One region of the Paenibacillus sp. FSL R7-0273 genome, then DNA from elsewhere that is predicted to be linked to it. Evidence: a T-box and tRNA genes for the amino acid it is inferred to sense, from the RefSeq annotation. Region 1 holds a T-box; the other holds one or more tRNA genes.
What was found. A T-box is a leader RNA that pairs with one kind of tRNA and senses whether it is charged. The one in region 1 lies ahead of R70723_RS25355 (arginine--tRNA ligase), so its partner is inferred to be a tRNA-Arg.

Region 1 (9,494 bases):
TTGTTCGGCTCGCTAAAACCACTTTAGCTGTACTTTGTGCAACTAAAACACCCGAAATCCGGCTAAACGGGCATTTTTACGGATTTTAGTTGTATGGAATACACTTATACCGGAAAAAGTATGCTTTTCTGCGGATTTAGCTGCACAGAATGCAGTTATATTGTTTACGCATCCAGCGGCGTGCTGAGCAGGGGCATTCAGGCCTTGATTTGCAGCAGCCGTCGCAAGGCCAGCGTCTGTCAGCTCTTGATTTACAGCAGCCGTCGCAGGCCATCGTCAGTCAGGCCTTGATTTGCAGCAGCCGTCGCAGCCAGCGCCAGTCAGGCCATGATTTGCAGCAGCCGTCGCAGGCCAGCGCCAGTCAGGCCTTGATTTGCAGCAGCCGTCGCAAGGCCGGCGCCAGTCAGGCCTTGATTTGCAGCAGCCGTCGCAGAGCAGCATCAATCAGCCCTTGATTTGTAGCTGCTGTCCGCTAAGCCGCATTAGCCACGCCTAAATTTATAACCGCCGTCTGCTTACATCCGCTCCGGCTGCGGCAGGCCGAGCACCTCCAGCACCTCACCGAGCGTTGTCTGGAATCTGTACGTAAGCCAGAGGCGGAAGGCAACGGATTCTGCCCCGCCTTTTAGAATCGGGCAGGCGGAGTAAAAGTTGTTGAACAGCGAAGCCAGCGTATGCGCATAATTGCAGACCGTATTCGGCGTCAGCTGAACACTTGCGGTGTAAAGTGTGTCCTGCCAATTGCTGAGATGCCTCAGCAGGGCGAGCTCGGCTTTTTGCAGCTCTGCCGGGAAGGCGGGGAGGACAGGTGCTGCAGCCGCACCCTTACTAAGCACACTGCCTGCACGCGCATAGGTGTACATCAGGTACACGCCTGTGTTGCCGGAAATCTCGGTCGCCTGCTTGAAGTCGAAGATAATCTCCGTCCCCAGATTAAAACGCAGCAGATAATAACGGATGGCAGCGGTGGCGATGAGCCGGCTGGACAGGCCGTTTTTGTCAGAACGGGTGGCTTCTATCGTATTCTCCATCAGCTGCACCAGCTCAGCCACCTTGATGCCGATACCCTGGCGGCCGGACATGGCGTAGGAGGCTTTGCCTTCCGAAATGTCGATGCCAAGCTCTGCTGCGGATGCCGGACTGAGTGAAACTACGCCGTAGCTGACATGATGCAATTTTTCGGCCTGCTCCGTGAATCCAAGCACCTCCAGTGCCTGCTTGACCATCGCCTGCGGATACTCCTGTCTATAGTCGATAACATTTACCACCCGGTCAGCCTTGCCAAAAGCCCTCTGCTCTCCGGTCAGCCCCGTGGTCCACAGCCCGCTATTAAACTCACTGTAGCTGAAGTCCTTGTCCAGCAGCCCGAACTTCCAGAGATGATAGGCAATATCCTTGGCGGTGTAGGTTAAAATCCCGTTCGAGCGCACCAGCACCTTATCCTTATGATGCTCCTCCGCATCAGACCCGTCCGTATCCTCTCCCGCAGCCTGCTTGAGAATCCAGCAGCCCGCCAGCTTGCCCTCACGTTCCTGCACGAACACCTCGGTCTGTGCCAGCAGCGCGAAAGCCGAAGCCCAAAAGCCCTCCTTCAATATATTGCTCTCCCAGACCAGGAGATCATAACGGATACCAAAAGCCTTCATCTCCGCAACATGCTCCCGCACAATCCGCTCAGCAACCAGACTGCCCAGCCAGGCCGTATTGCCGCTGCCCTCCTCGAGGCCATGAAGAATCTCTGTCCGTTTGTGCACACTCTCCGGATGCAGTGCGTACTCTTTGTTCACACCGGCGTAGATATCCCAGCAGTAATCGCCAAACCGGACATGCCCGACCGACAGCGGCACATGAAGCAGCCCGACCACCGTATCCGCCAGCTGATTGCCGAGATCATCCACATAGTTATGGACCTCGGCGTTATACCCGGTTTTCCGCAAAATCCGGACCAGCGCATCCCCGATACAGGCATTTCTAAGATGACCTACGTGCATGGATTTGTTCGGGTTCACAGAAGTATGCTCGATGATTACCTTTTCCCCTGCAGCCGCAGGGAGTTCAAAGTCTCGTCCGGCCCATTCCTGCCAGTTGATGTACAGGTTAATGAAGCCCGGAGCGGCGGTGTCGATTTTGGCGAAAAGGCTGTTTAAACCTCCAGTGTGACTGATTTCTGTTGTTATCAGCTCTGCAATAGCCATAGGGGCTTTACGGAGTAATTTGGCTAGCTGCATAGCGATGTTAGTGGAATAGTCGCCATAATCAGGATTGGCCGGCTGCTCCAGCACAATGGCGGGCTGATCCGCTGCTGCGGTCCCGAGCTTCGTAAATACCTGCTGTACACTTTGTTCCAGAGCGTTTTTGATAAGCTGGCTTAACATAAATGTATGACCTCCTAAATGGGTAAAGCGTCCGCACACAATTTTGCATTATCCATGAACCGGCGCCCCTGTGCATAAGAAAAAGCCCTCATCTCTCAAAAGAGACGAAGGCCTGATTAGCGCTCGCGGTACCACTCTAGTTGCTAAACCTCTGTTTAGCCGCTCATAAGATAACGGTCTTCAGCCGGGGCTTCCTACTGTTGGTTCAGAAGTCCATCTCCCGGGTGCGCTTCATGGGCTGATCTGTACCGGTTTCCACCATTCCCGGCTCGCTGAGACTAGATCAGGCACACTACTATCCCGTTCATCGATTGCATATGGATTTTTATCAGTATAGCGAATTTCAGGGAGAAAGCAAGGGCCGGGAGAGAGAAAGTTGAAAAATATTAATCTGAGGTCGGTGCTGCAGTCAGGTCTTTTATATCTGTGGAGCCGTAGATCAGCAGAGCAATTACAATAACCAGCAGAAGCCCGCCGGCGAAATTCTCCCCGTCAAAATCCTCTTTTCCCATGAGCGCTATCCCCCTTTATGCAGGTTGAAGATGCTGCCGTCTATGTGTTATCCGCTTTTTGCTTCAGGGCGGTCATGATCTCTTGGAGCGTCAGGCTGCTGTTATCGTCGAGAAAGCTGACCAGCTTATCCACATTGCTCTGGCTCAGATTACTCAGTGATTTATATTTGCCGACCAGGCTGACAAGCAGCGAAGCATCCGTGAACATCTGAATGGAGTCTACCTTCAGCTTGCCGGTCAGGAGGAGCGCTGCAACCGCAAATTCCAGCCCTTTTGGGGTTTGTGCTTTGGGGTTTGCCGGCGGCTTTTTTGCAGTTGTCTTCTTTCCTTTGCCGGGAGGGGGCATGAGACTCCCTTCTTCCTTATGCAACTTTTCAGGAAAGCAGCAGCACGATAGGCATTCTCTCCTTATGCACAGCTTATGCGGATTTGGATATTTTGGTGTATGCAGCCTGTCTCATGTCCACACCGCCGGTCCTGCGCCGGAATAGTAATATAGTGTGCGTTTCATTAGAAGCGCCGATAGATTCACAGCTTAAATTTCATAGATGGGAGAATGGAAAGGAGGAAGGAAACAGGATGGCAATATTATCAACCGGACCGATCGAGAACAGTCCTGTATCGGGAGTCAGACCAGCCCAGCTTGTGACAATACGGATTAACAACCGTTCTTCCCAGACGGCAGCCAGCGTTCTGATTGAAGGCTTCTATTTTACCGGAATCAGAAATCTGTACGTTAGTGAGGTTATCAATGTGGCTCCTGATGAGGCTGTGACCCGGAACTATTTTGCGGATCTGGACGGATATGAGTTTGTCTTTACAACCAGTGGAATTATGGATGCTGATCTGGCGGTCTCAGTGTGGGGCAAGCAGACAGACGGACAGCTGGTGGAAGCTCACCGTGTGGCCTCCCGCGAGATCATGAATTAATACAGATTTTATAGGAAAAGGAGAGTTGCACAGATGAGTTTTTATTCTACTGGACCGATAGAAAACAACATGGTTGCAGGCGCAAGACCCACCACACAAGTTACGCTCCGTGTAGATAACCGCAGCGACATAACTGCTTCTAACGTGCTTGTACAGGGTTACTATCTGCTTGGCGGTGTAAGAAACCTGTATGTCAGCGAGACGCTTAATCTCGCACCGAACCAGGTGATTACGAATAACTATTATGCGGATCTGGATGGCTTTGAGTTTTTGTTTGTTACGCCTACCGACCCGCCGGATGATCCGATTCAAATCTCTTTATGGGGCAAAAGCAGCACGGGTGAGCTGGTAACAGCTCATCGTCTGGTCTCAGCCGAGCTTATGGGTGAGATTCCCGGCGTTACAGGTGCAACAGGAGCAACCGGGCCGGCCGGCGCAACAGGCGCAACTGGCCCTGGCGGCGGAGAGCCTGGCGCGACGGGAGCAACAGGTGCCACTGGTGCAGCCGGAGCGACGGGGGCAACGGGTGTAACCGGGACGACTGGCGCAGGAGTGACCGGTGCCACAGGTGCGACAGGCACGGCAGGAGCGACTGGGGTTACGGGAGCTACGGGCACGGCAGGAGCGACTGGGGTTACGGGAGCTACGGGCACGGCAGGAGCGACTGGGGTTACAGGAGCTACGGGCACGGCAGGAGCGACTGGGGTTACAGGAGCTACGGGTACGGTAGGAGCGACTGGGGTTACGGGAGCTACGGGCACGGCAGGAGCGACTGGGGTTACAGGAGCGACAGGCACGGCAGGAGCGACCGGGGTTACGGGAGCTACAGGCACGGCAGGAGCGACCGGGGTTACAGGAGCTACGGGTACGGCAGGAGCGACTGGGGTTACAGGTGCGACAGGCACGGCGGGAGCGACTGGGGTTACGGGAGCTACAGGCGTAGCAGGTACTACAGGGGCGACCGGTGTGACCGGGCCAACAGGCTCCGGCGCTATTATCCCTTACGCATCCGGACTTCCGGCTGCCTTGACTACTGTACTTGGCGGTCTGCTGAATACTTCCAGCTTGATCGGCTTTGGCAACAGTGCGACCGGTGTAACCATTACCGGCGGGGTCATTGACCTCACAGGTGCGGCAGGCACACTGCTCAACTTTGCCTTCTCTGTACCTCGTGCGGGTACAATTACTTCACTGGCCGGCTATTTCAGCACAACAGCGGCATTGTCACTGGTAGGCTCGACGGTTACAATAACCGCTCAGCTGTTCCGCTCGACAACGCCGAATAATACCTTTACAGCTGTACCGGGTGCGCTGGTTACGCTGGCTCCGCCACTGACCGGTGTCCTCGCTCTGGGTACAATCAGCAGCGGCCTTACTTCGGGGCTGAGCATTCCGGTTGCTGCGGGTGACCGTCTGCTGATGGTCTTCTCGTCCTCAGTTACAGCCGGACTTGATATAGCTTCTACTGTCGCTGGATACGCAAGTGGCGGCCTGACCATTGTCTAAGCCAGGCATCTATAAAACTAACTAATGTAAAAAGAGGGACTTCATCAGCCGCCGGCTGGGAAGTCTCTTTTTTATTGATAATACTGGCGGAACCTTGCCGCGAGACAAAGTCTCTGTCAGAGGGAAAAATCCCACTAACCACACTAAACCCGTGCCCGAAACGCCGGAATAGAGGGGAAAATCCCACTAACCGCACCAAACCCGTGCCCAAAACCCTGAAATAGAGGGAAAAATCCCACTAACCGCACCAAACCCGTGCCCGAAATCCCGGAATAGAGGGGGAAATCCCATTAACACACAAAAAAACCGGGCCGCACGGGCCCGGTTAACTCAAAGATTTATACCAAATCGCAAGCCTCAGCCGGCATCCAGTGCGCGTCCTGGCCGTCCCATTTGACATTGCAGCCGATGGGATTGGTCAGCGGCGTGCTGATTGCTTGTCCGGCGAGCAGCTCTGACAGCGCCTTATCCAGATCGTTAACGGTCATTTTGTCCGTTTCACGAGGATTATCGACGCCGCGGCCGGTGTAGACCAGCTTGCGCTCCTGATCAAATACAAAGAAATGCGGCGTACGCAGCGCACCGTAAGCCCGCGCAGTGTCCTGTGTCTCGTCGCGGAGATAGAGCCACGGGAATTTCTGCTCTTCCATCCGCACCACCATGTGCTCAAAGGAATCGTTAGGATGGGTAGCTTCGCTGTTGGCGTTGATGCCGGCAAAAGCGACACCGTGCTCGCGGTATTTTTCCGCTGTCTGGCGCGTGACCTCATCCGAGCCGACGACGAACGGGCAATGATTGCAGGTGAAGAAGATAACCAGTGCTTTTGCCGTGGCGAAGCTGTCCAGTGAATAGGTCTGGCCGTCTGTTGCCCTCAGGCTGAAGTCAGGAGCGGAAGATCCAAGTTCCAGGGTAAAGCTCATGTTAATGCACCTCCGGTAGAATAGTATAAAACCATTAAGAGAGAAGCGGCAGAAGGCCGGACGGCCTGCTGCTTAAGCAGTAACAATCCCTGTCATTATACTTTATTTGCCACTCCACTACCAAACCTGCAATAGAGTTAGAGCATCAGAATGTCGCGGATATCCTGCTCGGTCAGGGCGGACAGCGCCTCTGCCCCGGGCTGGATAACCTCCTCGATCAGATTTTTTTTCTTCTGCTGCAGCTCGTACATCTTGTCCTCCACGGTGCCTTGGGCGACCAGCCTGATGACCTGCACGACCTTTTTCTGTCCGATCCGGTGGGCCCGGTCGGCAGCCTGCTGCTCAACAGCCGGATTCCACCACAGATCATAGAGGATCACCGTGTCTGCTCCGGTCAGGTTGAGGCCGGTGCCGCCGGCTTTTAAGGACACAAGGAACAGGTCGCCTTCACCCTCGTTGAACCTGCTGCACAGCTCCACACGCTGGGCTGCCGGCGTCTTGCCGTCCAGATAAAAGTGCCGGACGCCCTGCAGCGCAAGCTCCCGTCCAATCATCCCGAGCATCTCCGTGAACTGGGAGAAGATCAGCATCCGCTTGCCGGAGCTGCGGCATTCCTCAATAATCTCCAGCAGCTGGTCAAATTTAGCCGAGCCTCCGGCATAGTCCTCGACGAACAGGGCGGGATGGCAGCAGAGCTGGCGCAGCCGGGTAATCCCCGCGAGCACCTTGATCCGGCCGTGGCCGAAGCCCTCGTTGTCGAGATGCTTCAGCGCCTCCTTCCGCAGTCTGGCGAGATAAGCGACGTACAGCTTTTTCTGCTCAGGCAGGAGCTCGGAGGCATGCAGGGATTCGATTTTATCCGGCAGCTCCTTGAGCACATCGCTCTTTAGACGGCGCAGCAGGAACGGGCGGGTCCGCTTGGCGACCGTTTCGCGCGGCAGATCATGGAACGCTTTTTTGCCGGGGAACAGGCCCGGGAAGACCACACTGTAAATGGACCACAGATCCTCCAGCGCATTCTCAACCGGCGTTCCTGTAAGGGCGAAACGGTAGCGGGCCTGCAATATTTTTACCGCCTGCGCGGTCTGGGTGGCATGGTTCTTGATCATTTGCGCCTCATCGAGAATCAGCGTGTGGAACGACAGCCGCGCATAACGCTCAATATCCCGCCGGAGCAGCGGATACGAGGTGATAATGACGTCGGTGTCAGCACCGCTGCGTACCGCTTTGCTGCGCTCACTCAGATTTCCGTCAGCGATAACCGCCCTGATCTCGGGGGCGAACCGCTGCAGCTCATTCCGCCAGTTGTAGAGCAGCGAAGCAGGCGCGACGATCAGGGCGGGCTTGCCCCCCTTGCGGATATCCGGCAGCTCGGAGAGGAGGAAGGCGATGCTCTGCAGTGTTTTGCCGAGTCCCATATCGTCAGCTAGAATGCCGCCGAACCGGTAATGGGCCAGCGTCTTCATCCACTGGAAGCCGAACTGCTGATAGTCACGAAGCACGGAAGCAAGGCTGTCCGGCAGCGGAAAATCGAGATTTTCGGGACTGGCCATATTGGCCATCAGCCGCCGGAAGGAGCGCCCGATGGTAACGGCATCACCATGCTTGGCATCAGGATTGAGCTGCAGGCCCTGTATTAAAGGCAGAGTGAACTGGAGCTTCGTAAAAGGCACACTGTTGACCCCGAGCTCATTCATGAACTCAATAATCTGCAGCAGCTCCGCACTCTCCAGCGGCAGCAGCGCACCGTCCGGAAGCCGGTAGTATCTGCGCTTTTCACGCAGTGCCTCCAGAATCTGTACAACCTCGCTCTCCGGTATGCCCTGCATGGCAAACTTGAATTCCAGCCAGTCGGTTTTTTCATTCCAGGTCAGTACAGCCTTAGGGATATAGGTGTCGGCGGCAATTCTGGCTTTGACGGCGGTGGTGGCATATACCTGAAGCAGCGGCTCGAGAAGCGGGATCGTATGATAGAGAAAATCATATTCCCCTTCTTCATTGTTCATAATGTAGCCGCCTTCTGTCCGGACAAAAGATTCATGCTCCATCAGCCCGAGAATCCGCCGCTCAGCCTCCCCGTCACGCATCAGGATCACCTCGCTGCCCCGGCTGCGGCTGTCCTCCTCCAGCGGATTGATCACAATACCGCCATACTGGAACTCGAGGCCGGCAAGCAGCCGGTCCCTTACCCGGTCGAGATACAGCCGCGCCTGCAGCTGGGTCTGGACTATCCGGCCTGCGATAGCTTCGGCAATATGCACGCGGCCAAGCTTTTTGAGTCCGGGAATAACCTGCTCCATAAAAGGCTCCATCTGCTCCGGGGCAATGGCCAGCCCGTCCTTGCGTGCGGCTGCCAGCATCCGCTTCAGCTCCGAAAGCCTGCGGCATTCCTCTGTCCCGAGCTTCAGCAGCCTGCCGCCGGATAATACCAGGCCGTAATCCTCCAGCACCATAATCTCCGCCATACCCTGAATATCAAGCCGGTAGCCTTCCCCGGACGCCTGGTCAAACGCGAAGTCGAGCGGGGGAGCCTCAGCGGACAGCTGCAGCTTCTCCATAATCAGATCACCCTGCTGCAGATAGGCGGAGGGGGCAGCGAGCAGTACCGGAAGCAGTGCTTCCCAGAATACCGGAGGAACTGCCAGCACGCGGTCTCCGCCCATTCCGCCGGATTGTACAGCATAGGGATTAACACCGGCCCGGTACAGCTGTTCATTGGCTGATATTTCGATCAGCTTCAGCAGCACGGCATTGTCTTCTTTGTCGAACGAATGCAGTGCGGGGTCATAGCTGAAATGTCTGGAGAACTCGAAGGGCTCGCGGCGCTGTACCCGGTCTAGGAAGGTTCTGATCTTCTGTACAATATAGGGGCGCTTAGGCCCGACCTTGAGCTCAATGCCAAGCATTTGTGTGCGGTGGCTGATGGTCACCGGCTTGCAGATGAACTCCACCTGCAGCGGGGTCCGGAGATCCGAGTAGCTTCCGGTAACGCTGGGGCGGGGGCGGCTGTTGCTGCTGCCGTCCGCGAACACCTCCAGCATACCGCTTACGAGCTGCCGGTCTCCTGAACGTTCAGCAACCCCCGGGCTGCTGACGGGAGCATTGCGCGGGGTGAGTACACCGGCTTCTGCCGGAGTGGGGTCAGGCAGCTGCGAAGGCTGATCTTCATCAACGGCAGCAGCAGTATCACCTTCCTCCAGCCGGAGAATGCCGACCAGCCCGGCTGCAATATGCCTGCAAAAGGCGCCGCC
Region 2 (9,494 bases), 2.2 Mb from region 1:
AACAACCAGAATGGATTCCGTCATGGGCTTTCATCCTTTCCATCTACGCACTTGGTGTATGCGTATGTTTGACATACATCTGCCTACATTGTAGGTTATCTGCAGGTGCCGATACAAACAGCCGGGATGATTAATTTAATAAATTCCCGCATTGGCTAATATTAACGGGACTTTTACCGTTATTTCTGCCAATCCGCCCGTCCGCGCCTATAACAACGGGTCTTTTACCGTTATTTCCGCCAATCCGCCCGTCCGCGCCTGAAACAACGGGACTTTTACCGTTATTTCCGCCAATCCGCCCGTCCGCGCCTGAAACAACGGGACTTTTACCGTTATTCCGCCAATCCGCCCGTCCGCGCCTGAAACACCGGGACTTTTACCTTTATTTCCGACAATCTACTCGTCCGCGCCTGAAACAACGGGACTTTTACTGTTATTTCCGACAATCTACCCGTCTGCACCTATAACAACGGGACTTTTACCGTTCTTTCCACCAATCTACCCGTCCGCGCCTGAAACAACGGGACTTTTACCGTTATTTCCGACAATCCGCCTGTCCGCACCTATAACAACGGGAATTTTACTTTTATTTCCACCAATTCGCCCGTCCGCGCCTGAAACAACGGGACTTTTACCGTTATTTCCGCCAATCCGCCCGTCCGCGCCTGAAACAACGGGACTTTTACCGTTATTTCCGCCAATCTACTCGTCCGCGCCTATAACAACGGGACTTTTACCGTTATTTCCGACAATCCACCCGTCCGCACCTGAAACAACGGGACTTTTACCGTTATTTCCGACAATCCCAACGTCCGCGCCTATAACAACGGGACTTTTACCGTTATTTCCGCCAATCCGCCCGTCCGCGCCTGAAACAACGGGACTTTTACCGTTATTTCCGCCAATCCGCCCGTTCGCGCCTGAAACAACGGGACTTTTACCGTTATTTCCGCCAATCCGCCCGTCCGCGCCTGAAACAACGGGACTTTTACCGTTATTTCCGCCAATCTACTCGTCCGCGCCTGAAACAACGGGACTTTTACCGCCGGCACGGGCGCATACATTCAAAAGGCGCTCCGGCCACTGGCCGGAACGCCCCTTTAAATTTCATAGTCCTGCTCTACAAGCTCCTATGCAGCAGCTCCAGCACCGTACGCAGCTCAGCAGCTGCCACCTGCCCCGGGGCCGAAGGCTTATGCGCCGCACCAAAGGTCAGCGCCGATCCAAAAATCTCCCCGGCCAGCCGGCTGATCACACCCTCCCCGCCCATCGACATCGTAATGATGGGACGGTCCGCGTATAGCTCCTGCATTTTTACAGTTGCCGCCAGCAGGGTCAGCACATCTCCGGCACTGTTTGGCATAACAGCAATCTTCGGCAGATCACCGCCCAGCTCCTGGGCTCTGCGCAGCCGGGAAATGATCTCCTCTTCGGCAGGCGTCCCTGCGAAATCATGATTAGACACGATAACAAAAACACCGCAGGCATGCGCCGCTGCAATCAGTCCGCGGACCTCCTCTTCCCGGCCGGACAGCTCTACATCAATAATGTCAACCCAGCCGCTCCCGGCAGCAGCCTTATTAAGCTGAACATAATAGTCTGCGGAAATTTCCTTCTCTCCGCCTTCCCTCGCACTGCGGAACGTAAAGATCAGCGGAATATCAGGCAGTATGCCCTGAATCCGCTCCAGTGCTGCCTTAACGGCCGCAATATCTTCGACTTCTGCAAAATAATCACTCCGCCACTCCACCACATCCGGAGCCAGAGCCTTCACCGCAGCAGCTTCAGCCTCAAGCTCTGCCAGCGTGGTACTGACCAGAGGTACGCAAATCTTGGGCATACCTTCGCCCAGTGTTACATTTTTAACGGTTACCGTGCCGCTCATCTATGTTCTGCCCCCTATACATCTGTTCTAGTAATCCCTTAAGCCTCCGCAGCTGCCTTAATAAACTGCTCAACCTCTGCCAGCTTAGGCAGCGACGGAATTGCCCCCTGTCTGCCGACTGCCAGCGCCCCAACCGCATTGGCGAAACGGACAGCAGCTGCCAGCGGCTTCCCGGAGGTCAGCTGATAAGCCAGCGCCCCGTTAAAAGAATCCCCCGCAGCCACTGTATCCACAGCCTTCACCGGAAATCCCTGAACATGCTCGCAGTGGGCTCCATTTACAATCAGCGCCCCTTTGGAGCCGAGAGTGATGATCACGTTCTGCACCCCTTTTTGCAGCAAAATACGTGCCGCCTGCTCCGCCGACTCCATACCGCTCACTTCAACGCCCGAAAGAATGCCTGCCTCTGTCTCATTCGGAGTGAGGTAGGTGACATAGCTCAGCATTTCATTGCTCAGCTCACGTGCCGGCGCCGGATTAAGAATCACCGGTATCTGGTGCTTGCCCGCTATCCGTGCTGCTTCCTCGCACATCGCAAGATCCGTTTCCAGCTGCATGACAATCATATCCGCACCGGAAATAACCGTCTCCAGTGCTTGAATATCCGCTACACCCAGCTCAAGGTTCGCACCCGGGACCACAATGATCCGGTTCTCCCCCTCGCCGTCAACGACGATCGAAGCAACCCCAGTGCCGAGCTTCTCGCTTTGTGTAAGATGCTCCGTGTGAATGCCTTCTCCGCGCATAATTTCCAGCAGCTCACTCCCGAAGCCGTCCCGGCCGACGCTGCCGATCATCGTGACCTCCGCGCCGAGCCGAGCCGCCGCTACAGCCTGGTTGGCACCTTTCCCGCCGGGCGACAGGGCAAAATCCTGCCCGAACAGCGTCTCTCCCGCCTCCGGTGCACGCTGCGTGCGCACAACCATGTCCATGTTTAAGCTTCCGATTACTACTATACTCAAGCTTGTACACCACCATTAGTTTATTTTGACAGAGCTGCTTCATCATGCTGCAGTCCCGGTTACCGCTCCGGCCTTTCATGCCGTTAATTCTTTAATCATCCAAAACAATCATTCCCTCTATATCTTATGGCCTCAAGCCGGGTTAATCAAACTATTCTGGCTGATGCCATGAATTCCGCTGATAGCTTCCCTTTTTCCTTCATGTCCTGAAAGGTTTATCCGGTGAATTTATATCCGCTGCTTCACGAAAACTTCGCTGTGCTTTTTTGGAATAAATGTGCTAGAATAAGTGTGCAATCGCTTCCAGGGAAGTTTTCGCCATTTTGAGCAAACGTTTGCACCTTAGATGTAGCCTGCAGTAACACCTGATTCCAATCCAATTCATATTTAGGAGGCTTATCAAGTGAACCAGAACAAATTACCGTCTGTCGCTTATTTCAGCATGGAGTATGGCCTGCATTCCGACTTCAAAATGTACGCCGGCGGCCTGGGCATTCTTGCTGGAGATTACATCAAAGGTGCAAAGGACATCGGCGCCCCCATCATCCCGATCGGGCTGAAATGGAAGCAGGGCTATACCGACCAGAAGATTGATGCGAACGGCAATCCTTATGACTCCTACCACAATTATGTCTATGATTTTCTTGAAGATACAGGCGTTAAGGTTACTGTAAAGGTTAGAAAAACAGATGTAGTCTGCAAAGTATGGAAAACAGACAAGTTCGGCAATAACCCCCTCTACCTGCTCGATACGGACATTCCGGAGAACAGTGACGCCTGGATTACCGGCCAGCTGTACGGCTGGTTTGGTGAGGAACGGATTGCCCAGGAGATCGTGCTCGGAATCGGCGGGGTAAAAGCGATGCGTGCGCTGGAGATTCCAATCGACGTCTACCATTTCAATGAAGGCCATGCAGCGCTGGCTGCCGTTGAGCTGATCCGTGAGAAGATGTCCGGAGGCAGCACCTTTGAAGAGGCCTGGAAGGCTACGCGCGAAGAAGTAGTGTTCACCACCCATACTCCGATAAAAGAGGGCAACGAAACCCATCCGCTGGACCGTCTTGAGTACATGGGCGCTTTTAACGGCCTGACCCGTGCGCAGATGGAGCGGATCGGCGGCGAGCCGTTTAATATGACGGTGGCCGGTCTGCGCCTGTCCCGCATCTCTAACGGCGTGGCCCAGCTGCATGCGGATACAGCGGGCAAAATGTGGAAGGAAGTTGCCGGCAGATCGGAAATCATCGGCATCACCAATGCTATCCATACCCCTACCTGGGTGGACGAGCGGATTACGCGTGCTTATGAGGAAGACGGCGACCTGTGGGGCGCGCACAAGGAGATCAAGAATGAGCTGATCGGCTTTATCGAGGACCGTTCCGGCATCGCACTGAATCCCGACAACCTGCTGATTGGCTTCTCCCGCCGGGCCGCGCCGTACAAGCGCAGTGATCTTATTTTCTCCCAGCCGGAGATTATTGAGCCTTATCTGAAGGATGGCAAAATCCAGATCGTCTTCTCGGGCAAGGCCCATCCGCTGGATGACAACGGCAAAAAAATCGTCAGCAACCTCGTTGCCATGATGAAAAAATATCCGAAGAGCGTAGTTTTCCTGGAAAACTACGATATGACGATCGGCGCTCAGCTGACCCGCGGCTCGGACATCTGGCTCAACAACCCGCGCCGTCCGCTGGAAGCCAGCGGCACCTCCGGCATGAAGGCTGCGATGAACGGTGTGCTGAACTGCTCCATCCTTGACGGCTGGTGGCCCGAAGCCTGCATTGACGGGGAGAATGGCTGGCAGATTGGGGAAGGCTTCGAGACTACTGACTTTGCTGTGCTCGACAAGCATGACAGCGATGCCTTATACGATACCCTGCTGAACCGTGTGCTTCCGACCTTCTATGAGAACCGGGATACCTGGGTGAAAATGATGCGTAAGAGCATTGAGACCACCCGCGAGGAATTCGCCACCAAACGGATGCTGGATGAGTATTACAGCAGAATGTATATTAAGGAGTAGCCCTCTAGGCTCTCCCTCCGCTATAGTGTAACAATATTAAGCTCCTGTCTGCTTCTCGCGGACGGGGGTTTTTTTATGAAGAACAGCCATTTTAGATGTACAGAGTGCAGTTAAAGTAAAAATCCCCCTCCTCTTCAATCACATAACACTATTAAAAACAACTCAACACACTTCACCACAATTCAATACATTTCAATATACTTAATCTGCTCCCTCCGCTTTTCCTCCGATCCTCCCCACCATACCTTTAGTCAACCTCATCTCGCCCGCCCCTGTCTTTCATCAGCAGCCTGCACCAGCTCATAATCAACCCTATTTCCGCATATTGTTAATTATAATAATTATAAAAAAGGATTGATTTCTCTAAAATTTTTGTTAATATAAAACTTATACTAATTCTAAATTTAAATCCTATACCGAGGTGAATGTATTCATGAGTCAAGGCAATAACAAATTAACCACAAGCTGGGGCGCCCCCGTCGGAGACAATCAGCATTCAATGACCGCAGGCTCACGCGGACCTACTTTGCTGCAGGATGTTCATCTGCTTGAAAAGCTGGCCCATTTTAATAGAGAGCGTGTTCCAGAACGGGTTGTCCATGCCAAGGGAGCTGGTGCTCATGGATATTTTGAGGTTACACAGGATTTGTCCCAATATACCAAGGCGGCCTTTTTGTCTGAAGTAGGCAAGCGTACGCCGATGTTCATCCGCTTCTCAACTGTAGCCGGCGAGCTCGGTTCAGCTGATACGGTTCGTGATCCGCGCGGTTTTGCCGTTAAATTTTATACGGAGGAAGGCAATTATGATCTGGTGGGCAACAATACGCCGGTCTTCTTCATCCGCGATGCCATTAAGTTCCCGGACTTCATCCATACCCAGAAGCGCCATCCGCAGACTCACCTGAAGAATCCGAACGCCGTCTGGGATTTCTGGTCCCTATCGCCTGAATCACTGCACCAGGTTACTATTCTCATGTCTGACCGCGGCATTCCGGCGACACTCCGTCATATGCACGGGTTCGGTAGCCATACGTTTAAATGGGTTAATGCTGAGGGTAAGGTGGTATGGGTAAAGTATCATTTTAAAACAGAACAGGGCGTCAAGAATCTGGATGTAAAGCTCGCGGCACAGCTGGCGGGTGAGAACCCGGATTATCATACTGAGGATTTGTTCAACGCGATCGATAAAGGGGATTTCCCGGCCTGGAAGCTGTGTGTCCAGATTATGCCGGAGGAGGATGCGGATACGTACCGGTTCGACCCGTTTGACGTAACCAAGGTCTGGTCGCAGAAGGATTACCCGCTGATTGAAGTCGGCCGGATGGTGCTGGACCGTAACCCGGAGAATTATTTTGCCGAGGTTGAGCAGGCTACCTTCTCTCCAGGTTCATTCGTGCCCGGCATAGAAGCCTCTCCTGACAAAATGCTGCAGGGCCGCCTGTTCGCATACGCCGATGCCCATCGCTACCGGGTCGGAGCCAACCACAACCAGCTGCCAATCAACCGTCCGGTTGCCGAAGTGAACAATAACCAGCGCGACGGTGCGATGAACGCTACCCGTAACGGCGGCGGTTCCGTCTATTATGAGCCTAACAGCTTTGGCGGCGCTAAGGAGTCTCCACAGGATAAGCCTGCTCCATTTCAGGTAACCGGTCAGGCTGACAGCGTTGCTTACGATCACAATGATCACTACACACAAGCCGGTGATTTGTACCGCCTGCTGAGTGAAGAGGAGCGTGCACGCCTGGTAGAAAATATCGTAGGTGCGATGACTCCAGTTGAATACGATGAGATCAAAATCCGCCAGATCGGTCACTTCTTCAAGGCTGATCCTGAGTTTGGACAGCGTATAGCTGCAGGGCTTGGGCTGCCGGCTCCACTGGATGCAGATCAGACTGAGTAATCCTTTTTCATAAAATAATACGTCATGCTGCGGCACAACTCCTATTCTCTATGAATCAGGGAGTTGTGCCTTTGTCTACTGATACATCCTTATCCATCTCTCCAGCTTCTGCTTCATCTCCAGCCTGGCCGATGCCGGCTCCAGGATCTCCGCGTCCGGACCATATTGCAGAATCCACTTCATGAATTCCTTGGCGTTATTAACAGTCACTTCAAACAGCAGGCTGCCGTCCTGCTCATCGCTCATCCACGGATGCACGAACAGCTCCTCTTCCTTAATGTAACGTGCCACCTCACGGGAGAAACGGACCTTAAAGCGGATATTTTTGCTGCCGCGGTCGATGGACCAGGTATTTTTAAGATAATGCTTAATGTTAAACCCGCTCTTGTCAAAAGCGTTACCGGTTACCTCCACCTGTTGAAAACGGCTGATGCGGAAGGTACGGATATCCTGCTTAAGATGGCAGTAGCCGACGAGATAAAAGCGCTGGTCGCGCGGAATCAGATAATAGGGGTCGATCTCGCGTTCAGTTGTAGCATTGCGTGCCTGGGAGTGGTAAACCGTACGGATGCTCTGCTGCTCCAGGATAGCGCCGATAATCGGCTGCAAAAAATTACGGCTTTCTTTGCGGTATGCGGGAGTTCCCATCTGGATAATATCAGCAATATTCTCCAGCACTCCGTTCAACTTGGACTTTTCTTTGAGGTGGGTTCCCATTACCTTATCATAGGCGGTGTGGAAGCCTGGAGGGATTTTGTCCTCATGCAGCACAGACGGCAGCAGCGAAAAAGCCAGTGCCTCCTGCTCCGAGAAATCAAGCGGATACTGAAAAAAGTTCCCCAGGAACCTGTACCCGGTCCCCCTGCCCTCGTTCGTAACCGGCGCGAAATGGCTGATCACATCAAGATCCCTGTAAATCGTCCTGATATTCACATCGCATCGGAAGGCGAGATCGGCGGCGGTAATCCCCGGGTTGGACTGGATGGCATTGATGATTTTAAAAATTCGGATTACTTTGTCTGTCATTCCTTATACTCCTTAGCTTCCTATCAATCATAAAAGGTACCTATGTACATAGCTTCAACTATATCAGAATTCTGCGCTTTTCCGCTGTCATCTAACACACGTCCGTCCGGATAAGAAGTATACAAAAAAAGCAAGAACCGCAGATTAACTGCAGTTCTTGCTTTGTGTGAAGCGGGTGATGGGAATCGAACCCACGCTATTAGCTTGGAAGGCTAAAGTTCTACCATTGAACTACACCCGCAAAATATAAAATCGGGATGACACGATTTGAACATGCGACCCCCTGGTCCCAAACCAGGTGCTCTACCAAGCTGAGCTACATCCCGTAATAAAGTAGTTCGTACTGCTTAAAAAAATAAATGGCGCGCCCTAAGAGATTCGAACTCCTGACCTTTTGATTCGTAGTCAAACGCTCTATCCAGCTGAGCTAAGGGCGCACAATCTATATGGAGCGGACGACGGGAATCGAACCCGCGACCCTCGCCTTGGCAAGGCGATGCTCTACCGCTGAGCCACGTCCGCATAAACATGGTGCGCGTGAAGGGACTTGAACCCCCACGTCGTGAAACGCCAGATCCTAAGTCTGGTGCGTCTGCCATTCCGCCACACGCGCACACTTTGTAAATAATGGTGAGCCATGAAGGACTCGAACCTTCGACACCCTGATTAAAAGTCAGGTGCTCTACCAACTGAGCTAATGGCTCTCAAGGAAAAAGTAATGGCTGGGGATATAGGATTTGAACCTATGCATGACGGAGTCAAAGTCCGTTGCCTTACCGCTTGGCTAATCCCCAACAATAATAATTAGCAAATGCTACGGAATCGGATGGTACTCTATACTTCGAGATATAGGATGCTCAATTCCTGTTACCTTCATACCAGAAGCAATAAAGATGGCGGAACCGACGGGATTCGAACCCGCGATCTCCTGCGTGACAGGCAGGCATGTTAGGCCAACTACACCACGGTTCCAGGATAAAGATTTTGGGGTCCCCGGAAAGTAATCGGAATATGCTACAAAGCATTTCTTCACTTTTTGGGGATGTATTGCGGGGGCAGGATTTGAACCTGCGGCCTTCGGGTTATGAGCCCGACGAGCTACCGGGCTGCTCCACCCCGCGTCAGTAAAAAGTATATATTCCGTTATCAGGAATGTTTATGGTGGAGGCTGAGGGGATCGAACCCCCGACCCTCTGCTTGTAAGGCAGATGCTCTCCCAGCTGAGCTAAGCCTCCATCTTATGACCCGTAGGGGATTCGAACCCCTGTTACCTCCGTGAAAGGGAGGTGTCTTAACCCCTTGACCAACGGGCCATGCTACTATTACTGCTGTTCTACAACCCATTAAAGGGAGGTAACGCAACGGAGAGAGAGGGATTCGAACCCTCGAGACGCTTGTGGCGCCTACACGATTTCCAATCGTGCTCCTTCGGCCAAACTCGGACACCTCTCCAGATGGCTCCCCGAACAGGACTCGAACCTGTGACAACTCGATTAACAGTCGAGTGCTCTACCAACTGAGCTATCAGGGAAAATGGTGGGCCTTAGTGGACTCGAACCACTGACCTCACCCTTATCAGAGGTGCGCTCTAACCAGCTGAGCTAAAGGCCCTTTTTACACCTATTTAACTAATAAGGGCAAAAAAAATACCACAAAGTGTGTGGATTGTCCGCTTGGCGGCGTCCTACTCTCCCAGGA

Region 2: it encodes a tRNA-Arg, which carries the amino acid that the T-box ahead of R70723_RS25355 (arginine--tRNA ligase) is inferred to sense. The anticodon was not compared.

What each region holds. Positions count from the first base shown of each region.
Region 1 is NZ_CP009283.1:5,896,908-5,906,401, reverse strand. It holds gene R70723_RS25355 (arginine--tRNA ligase) at 516-2,375, opposite strand; T-box leader at 2,473-2,692, opposite strand; gene R70723_RS34300 (hypothetical protein) at 2,762-2,887, opposite strand; gene R70723_RS25350 (hypothetical protein) at 2,928-3,233, opposite strand; gene R70723_RS25345 (hypothetical protein) at 3,467-3,817, shown strand; gene R70723_RS25340 (exosporium glycoprotein BclB-related protein) at 3,851-5,323, shown strand; gene R70723_RS25335 (thioredoxin family protein) at 5,662-6,243, opposite strand; gene R70723_RS25330 (DEAD/DEAH box helicase) at 6,381-9,494, opposite strand, start outside.
Region 2 is NZ_CP009283.1:817,671-827,164, reverse strand. It holds gene R70723_RS03645 (response regulator transcription factor) at 1-24, opposite strand, end outside; gene aroD (type I 3-dehydroquinate dehydratase) at 1,121-1,885, opposite strand; gene rbsK (ribokinase) at 1,924-2,847, opposite strand; gene glgP (alpha-glucan family phosphorylase) at 3,251-4,867, shown strand; gene katA (catalase KatA) at 5,301-6,770, shown strand; gene R70723_RS03615 (helix-turn-helix transcriptional regulator) at 6,846-7,796, opposite strand; tRNA gene R70723_RS03610 (tRNA-Gly) at 7,967-8,037, opposite strand; tRNA gene R70723_RS03605 (tRNA-Pro) at 8,049-8,122, opposite strand; tRNA gene R70723_RS03600 (tRNA-Arg) at 8,157-8,233, opposite strand; tRNA gene R70723_RS03595 (tRNA-Gly) at 8,244-8,318, opposite strand; tRNA gene R70723_RS03590 (tRNA-Leu) at 8,326-8,409, opposite strand; tRNA gene R70723_RS03585 (tRNA-Lys) at 8,425-8,500, opposite strand; tRNA gene R70723_RS03580 (tRNA-Gln) at 8,516-8,590, opposite strand; tRNA gene R70723_RS03575 (tRNA-Asp) at 8,691-8,768, opposite strand; tRNA gene R70723_RS03570 (tRNA-Met) at 8,844-8,917, opposite strand; tRNA gene R70723_RS03565 (tRNA-Val) at 8,956-9,031, opposite strand; tRNA gene R70723_RS03560 (tRNA-Glu) at 9,038-9,109, opposite strand; tRNA gene R70723_RS03555 (tRNA-Ser) at 9,159-9,248, opposite strand; tRNA gene R70723_RS03550 (tRNA-Asn) at 9,252-9,327, opposite strand; tRNA gene R70723_RS03545 (tRNA-Ile) at 9,331-9,407, opposite strand; rRNA gene rrf (5S ribosomal RNA) at 9,468-9,494, opposite strand, start outside.